3 regions of the Vreelandella vilamensis genome follow, and region 1 is predicted to be linked to each of the others. Evidence: predicted binding sites of a transcription regulator. Region 1 holds the regulator's gene; each other region holds the start of a gene.
The links. The regulator sigma-54, encoded in region 1, starts transcription at its own class of promoters, with help from an activator protein. The targets are predictions, from matches to a motif close to TGGCACNNNNNTTGCTNT.

Region 1 (2,271 bases):
CTCTCCACCCTTCAGTGCTGGCGCGTTTCAGGATGGAGATTCCCAGGTCGTCACCTTCCTGATTTCTGCTTCAAAGACGATTGCCCGAGGGAATGGCTTGGTTATCGCCGCAAAATCCCATGGGGATTTTTACGGTGACGAACCAACGCCTATCCCCCAGGTCTCACATCGTCTCCACAGACGTATACTTCCCGAGTGCCCCTCGGTAGGTCGTGTTGACGATAGGAGTATAGCACTGTGCAAACAGACAGCAAGGGCAACCGATGGATGCTACGCTTGTATCCACTCCCTTCGCGCTTCGCGACTCAGGAAGTGATTTTACGCGCTGTCGGATAATCCCCGCATCAATCAAAATCGTGGCACGTATTTTGCAGGCGGCATGCTTATTGCTAGTTGCACACAGGTTCAACGGGCCTTAGTGTGGAGCCTTTCTCTAGTGTAGTGGTTACCTGCGAATGGTCATGAAAGCGTCCCTTCAACTGCGTGTTGGTACCCAGCTAACGATGACACCTCAACTGCAACAGGCCATCGCCCTATTGCAGCTCTCGACGCTGGAACTTCGCCAGGAAATTCAGCAAGCACTTGATGCCAATCCGATGCTCGAGCAAGAAGAGGAATTCAGCGAGCAAGCCATCATCGAGCAGAAAGAAGCTGGCTGGGAGGACAACATCCCCAGCGAACTCTCCGTGGATAGTGAATGGTCAGATACCTATCAAGACTTCAGTAGCGCATTAAGTGGGGGCAGCAATGCCCACGATTTTGAACGTGACACGCCTAACCAAAGCCTGCAAAGCCACCTGATCTGGCAGCTGGCAATGACGGATTTTAGCTCACGCGAGCAGCTTATCGCGGAAACGTTGATCGACGCCGTGGACAATAATGGCTACCTGCTGCAGCCACTTAACGAACTACGCGATGGATTACGCCACCAGCACGTGGACGGAGTTAACCAGCGTGATATCGAAAGCGTCTTGCTTCGCCTCCAGCAGTTTGAACCTACCGGTGTGTTTGCTCGCGACTTGCGCGAATGTTTGATGTTACAGCTTGCCACCGTACCCGACGATACCCCCCTTTTAATCCCGGCTCGCAGGCTAGTGCGGCAGTTTTTAGAAGCGCTCGGCCGTGACGATCGACGCCTGTTAAAACGCCGCCTAAGCCTCGATGACGAGCAGCTCGATGACGTGATACAGCTCATCAGAAGTCTTGACCCACGTCCGGGCAGCACCTTTGGCAACGCCGAAAGCGGTTATGTAATACCCGATCTGGTCATTCACCATGATGAACAAGGCTGGCATTTAACCCTCAACCCTGACGCCATGCCCCGGCTGCGCATTCAGCCCGACTACGCTAGCTTGATCAAGCGTGCCGACAAAAGCCAAGACAACCAATTTCTCAAAGAACATTTGCAAGAAGCCCGCTGGCTAATCAAAAGCCTAACAAGCCGTAATGATACTTTGCTGCGCGTAGGACGCGAGATCATTGCGCGCCAGATTGACTTTCTTGAGTACGGCGAGGAAGCCATGAAACCGCTGATCTTGGCCGATATTGCAGAAGCTGTTGAGATGCACGAATCCACGATTTCACGCGTCACAACGCAAAAATACGTGCATACGCCGCGCGGTGTGTTTGAACTAAAGTACTTCTTCTCTAGCCAAGTCAGCGGCGGTCAAGAGGGTGAAGGCCACTCCAGCACAGCAATTCGCGCACGAATCAAAAAGCTAATACAGGAAGAACCGGCGAAAAAACCCCTATCGGACAGTCGACTCGTCACGCTTTTGAGTCATGAAGATATTAACGTGGCACGTCGCACCGTCGCGAAATACCGCGAAGCCATGGGCATTCCCTCTTCGAGTGAACGACGCCGATTACGCTAGTTAATCGGAATCTGCCGTAAAGGGCTTTGCTTAATAGAAAAAAGGGTTACAATCGAAAGACAGTCCGATAGATAAGGAGTACGTCAATGCAAGTCAATATCACCGGTCATCATGTAGAACTGACTGACGCCTTGCGTGACTATGTCAACGAAAAGCTGGCTCGTGTTGAGCGCCACTATGACAATATCACAACCGTTCAGGTGACGTTGTCGGTAGAAAAAGAGCGCCAGCAAGCCGCATGCACGCTTCATGCAGCCGGTGCAGATTTGCACGCTGAAGCAACCGATATCGACATGTATGCTGCTATCGATGCTTTGGCGGATAAAATTGATCGCCAACTCGTCAAACACAAAGAAAAAGCACAGGCACGCGCCCAAGGCGCTGGTGCACGGTAAGC
Region 2 (2,271 bases), on a different contig from region 1:
GTTGTCCTGGATTTCGCCGATCAATACCGGCTTGGTGATGTGGTGGTTGGGCATCATCGCCGCGTAGCCGCCGCTGAGGTTAGGCACGGTCACGCCGATAATCGCGTCTTTAACGGCGTCCACATCGGTAGTTTCAGCCTTGCGCACGGCTTCAGCCCACATATTAAAGCCGATGTAATGCGCTTCCATGGGGTCGTTGGTTACGGCCATCTCGTCGCCAGTATGCTCAATCCAAGCGTCGATGAAATCGTAGTTGGCGTCGGTATCCACGCTCATGAAGTAGTTCCACGCCGCCAAGTGGCCAACTAGCGGGCCGGTATCGATGCCCGACAGCTCTTGTTCACCCACGGAAAACGCCACTACCGGGATATCCGCCGCGTTGACCCCTTGGTTGCCCAGTTCGCGGTAGAAAGGCACGTTGGCATCGCCGTTGATGGTGGATACCACGGCGGTTTTCTTGCCTTCGTTACCGAACTGCTTGATCTCGGAAACGATGTTCTGCCAATCGGAGTGACCGAAAGGCGTGTAGTTGATCATGATGTCGTCGTCGCTGACGCCATGGCTTTTCAGGTAGGCATCGAGGATCTTGTTGGTGGTGCGCGGGTAGACGTAGTCGGTCCCCGCCAGCACCCAGCGCTCGACGCCGACGTTGTTCATCAGGTAGTCAACCGCGGGGATTGCCTGCTGGTTAGGCGCCGCACCTGTGTAGAAGACATTCTCGGAAGACTCTTCGCCCTCATACTGCACCGGGTAGAACAGCAGACCGTTAAGCTCCTCGACCACCGGCAGCACCGATTTGCGCGATACCGAGGTCCAGTTGCCGAAAATCACATCGACTTCTTCCTGCGCCAGCAGTTCGCGAGCCTTTTCGGCGAACAGCGGCCAGTTGGAGGCCGGATCCACCACCACCGCTTCCAGCTCGCGGCCGAGCAAGCCGCCCTCGGCGTTCTGCTGCTCGATGAGCATTTCGACGGTGTCTTTCAGCACCGTCTCGCTGATCGCCATGGTGCCGGAGAGCGAATGCAAGATACCGACTTTAATCGGGTCTTGCTCCTGGGCCATTGCCTGAGCGCTAGCGCCCATCACGGCGCTGGCCAGCACCGCCATGGCGACGCTTTTGGATAACGCGCTTTTCAGCAAGACAGGCTGACTGGAGGCACGCCTAGAAAAAGTGTTCTTGGAGAAAGCGTTCTTAAAGAAAGGCTTTTTGAAAGTCGTCATGGAAGACTCCTTGCACCCCGATAGCGGGCTTTTTGTGTGGGTGGTGAATCCGCAAAGCGGAAACAGTCACTAGCCCATAGACTTTGCAAGGAGCGCGCCATTTTGACGCAGATAATTTTTTAGCTTTTAAAATCAAGCTTTTGAGAAAAAATACAGCGCTGAACTAGCACCACTACGCACCTTAATCCAGCGCTATCACGCCCTAAAAAAAAAGCGCCGCCTGCACCCTATTTAGGCATTGCACCAAAACAGCAACGCCCGCTGGATAGCAGGCGTTGGCTTAAAGATCATGCGACACGTTAAAAGTGAAACTTCACCAACGCACTCACCGCGCTTTCGGTGTCCATTAAATCCTCACCGACACCGTATTTGTTATGCCAATAGGAATACTCGATACCGGCATAAAGTACGCCCGGATTGCCCGAGTAGTGGCCCAAGTCCCACTTCAACTGCGGATTAAAGTGGAAATCGGCTTTGTGGTCCGACGCGGCCGAGGAGTAATCGATGTAGCCGTCGAACAAAAAGCGTGAAGCCCCCAGCTCAAACGGCGCACCCCAGGTGAGCGTAGCCTGCCAGTCATCGCTGATTTCGCTGTTGTTAACGTAGTAAAATGCAGTGTTGAAGTAGATCGTTCCCGGTACGTCCCAGGCAAAACTCAACCCCGTTAACACGTTGGTAGCGTCAGTGCCTCCGCCAAACTCGTAGGTACCTGCCAGCGATATGTCTTTTAGCGCGCCGCGGCCTAGCTCCACATCACTGAGCCAGCTCAAACTCAGTGTGGGAGAGAATTCGCCGTAAAGGTCGTCATCGTCATTGGCGGCGCCGCGACCTTGATTGCGGTCCACAAAAAAAAACGTGCCGCCCCAGTTATGCGCCGTCACGTTCTCAAAGGTGACGTAGGTATCCGTGCGCGTTTGGTTGCCAAAGGTTTCGTACTGATCGCTGTAGAGCAGCGAAATACTCGAATCCGAAAAAAACTTCTCGGCCTGCGCCGCTGGTGCGATGCTGATGGCCGCCAGCGCCACCAGCCCGGTTTTCATCACCGTTGTG
Region 3 (2,271 bases), on a different contig from region 1:
GTGCTTTGAAGTCGTGATCGTAATCGTTAAGACCATCGCGCACGTTGTAATCACCGGTCGACCACAGCCGCCTAAGCGCTTTTCGCCGCAGCGCCGAGCTCACTCCGGGTGACATAAAAGCGCTGAAATCACTCCCTGCGGCTAACGTGTCGGGGTCAGGTAGCGTGTGATCCAAGCTTCCCGGCTCGAGCGGCGCGGTGGCCTCGTGTGTTTCATCGGCCGCATCACCTCCTTCTTCACTGCCCTCTTCCACCTGATGGAAACGTTCGGAATCCTTAAACTCATTTTCTGCGGACGTGACCGCCTTCTCAAGGGGAGGCGTTTCAACGCGCGACGGAGTGTCATCAGATACCTCGTCCACGGGCAAGCCGCGCTTGGCCCGCGACCAGCGTTCAAAACGGCTCATTGCGGATTCTCCTTGGTTGGCTGTTCTTTGGCACGGCCAGCCCCTTTGCGCTTTTTCTTGCGCCCTTCGGGTGGCGCCTCACCGTGGCGGGCAAGATACCCTTCGATCCACATCTGAATCGCCATCGGCATCGGCGCTTCCAGCACTTGCTGCTCGCCGTCCATCCAGCTCGCGGCGACGTCTTGGCTTGCGCTGATGGCATCAGGCGATGGGTCCTCCCCGGTAAACCCGGCACGCACAAATAAACGCGGTGCTTGCGAGGTTAGGTTAAAACGGTAAGCGGCGCGCTCGGTCATGGTCAGCTGCAGCCACAGCGTGTAAGGGCCTTCTTCGCCAGGCGTGAGCGAATCAATTCGCCATTGGCGCAGGCGAAACTTACCCACGTGCTTCTCTTCTGCCGTAAGCGTTACGCTCAGCGGCCGTGTATTGTCAGACATCACGCGATCTCTCCCGTCGGCAAGTGAAATCAAACACTAGGCTAGACAAGTAAGCACACAGGGCGCCATCATCGTCAATATCGACAATTTTACTCAAGTATTAAAATAAGCGAGGAACGCCGGATGCCCGCAATTGCGTTAAGTCATGCCCGCTTACCCGCCACCACGCAGGTGCAGGTGCTCGACGCCTACGGCGATACCCGCGAGCAGGCGATTGCCGCCGAGCGGGCGCTGACGATATACCTCAATAAGCGCGAAATCGTCACGCTGATGAGCCTTGGCGATGACCCGGAGGCGCTGGTTGTTGGCTACCTGCGCAATCAAGGGCTTTTGCGCCAAGCGGAAGACCTGATTGCCGTGCAAGTGGACTGGGACGTGGAAGCCGCGGTCGTCGCCACGCGCCATTTGCCCGACGACCTTGATGAGCGCTTAGGCCAGCGCACTGTGACCACCGGCTGCGGTCAAGGCACGGTATTTGGCAAGCTACTCGACCAGACCTCCCTCACGGCGTTACCGGAAACGCCGCTTGCGCAATCAACGCTTTACGCGTTATTGAAAAACCTCAACGCCTACAACGAAACGTACCGCAGCGCCGGCGCCGTTCACGGCTGCGCGCTGTGCCGTCAGGCCGAAGTGCTTGATTTCGTCGAAGACGTGGGCCGCCACAACGCCGTGGATACCCTTGCCGGGCGCCAATGGCTGCATGAAGCCGAAAGTAACGACGCCGATATATTCTACACCACCGGGCGTTTGACGTCGGAGATGGTGCTTAAAGTCGCCCAGATGGGCATCAGCGTGTTGGTATCGCGTTCCGGCGTGACGCAAAAAGGCGTCGAACTTGCCGAGCGCTTTGGCGTGATGCTGATCGCCCGCGCTAAAGGCAAAAATTTTCAAGCGCTCAACGCCGACGGCCGTCTGACGCTCGACGCCATTCCGCCGCGTCCACCCAAAGAGCGCAGCTCAAAAGAACTCTCAGCGCCAGCAATGGCTAACAGCGCTGACGCCACCACGGAGGCCCGTTCATGATCCCTGCAAGCGACATCACCGGCATGATTCTCGCCGGTGGCCAGGGCCGCCGCATGGGCGGCCGCGATAAAGGATTAGAGCCGTTTGCCGGCACACCGCTGGTTGAGCACGTGAGACTGCGCCTGCGGGGTCACGTGGCGGAGCTACTCGTCAACGCCAACCGTAACATCGACGCTTACCTCCCCTTCGCTGATCGTGTGATCGAAGACGCCGAGGGCGGTTTTCAAGGCCCGTTGATGGGGATTTACAGCGGTTTGCGCGCGGCAAAAACGCCGTGGCTACTTATCACCCCCTGCGATACGCCGGCGCTTCCGCGGGATCTGGTCGCGCGCCTGGTGGGAGGGATCGGTGACAATAACATCGGTGTGGCTTTTGATGGCGAGCGTTTGCACCCGGTAGTCG

Region 2: a site for sigma-54 is predicted at 1,304-1,321, ahead of urtA (urea ABC transporter substrate-binding protein). Genes of this name have one in related genera too.
Region 3: a site for sigma-54 is predicted at 894-911, ahead of QC823_RS06630 (DUF3305 domain-containing protein). Genes of this name have one in related genera too.

What each region holds. Positions count from the first base shown of each region.
Region 1 covers NZ_JARWAN010000004.1:90,347-92,617, forward strand. Annotated here, with positions in the region: gene QC823_RS03740 (RNA polymerase factor sigma-54) at 456-1,874, shown strand; gene hpf (ribosome hibernation-promoting factor, HPF/YfiA family) at 1,961-2,269, shown strand.
Region 2 covers NZ_JARWAN010000027.1:7,193-9,463, reverse strand. Annotated here, with positions in the region: gene urtA (urea ABC transporter substrate-binding protein) at 1-1,107, opposite strand, end outside; gene QC823_RS14010 (outer membrane protein OmpK) at 1,521-2,271, opposite strand, start outside.
Region 3 covers NZ_JARWAN010000008.1:20,078-22,348, forward strand. Annotated here, with positions in the region: gene QC823_RS06625 (DUF3306 domain-containing protein) at 1-406, opposite strand, end outside; gene QC823_RS06630 (DUF3305 domain-containing protein) at 403-843, opposite strand; gene QC823_RS06635 (formate dehydrogenase accessory sulfurtransferase FdhD) at 967-1,869, shown strand; gene mobA (molybdenum cofactor guanylyltransferase MobA) at 1,866-2,271, shown strand, end outside.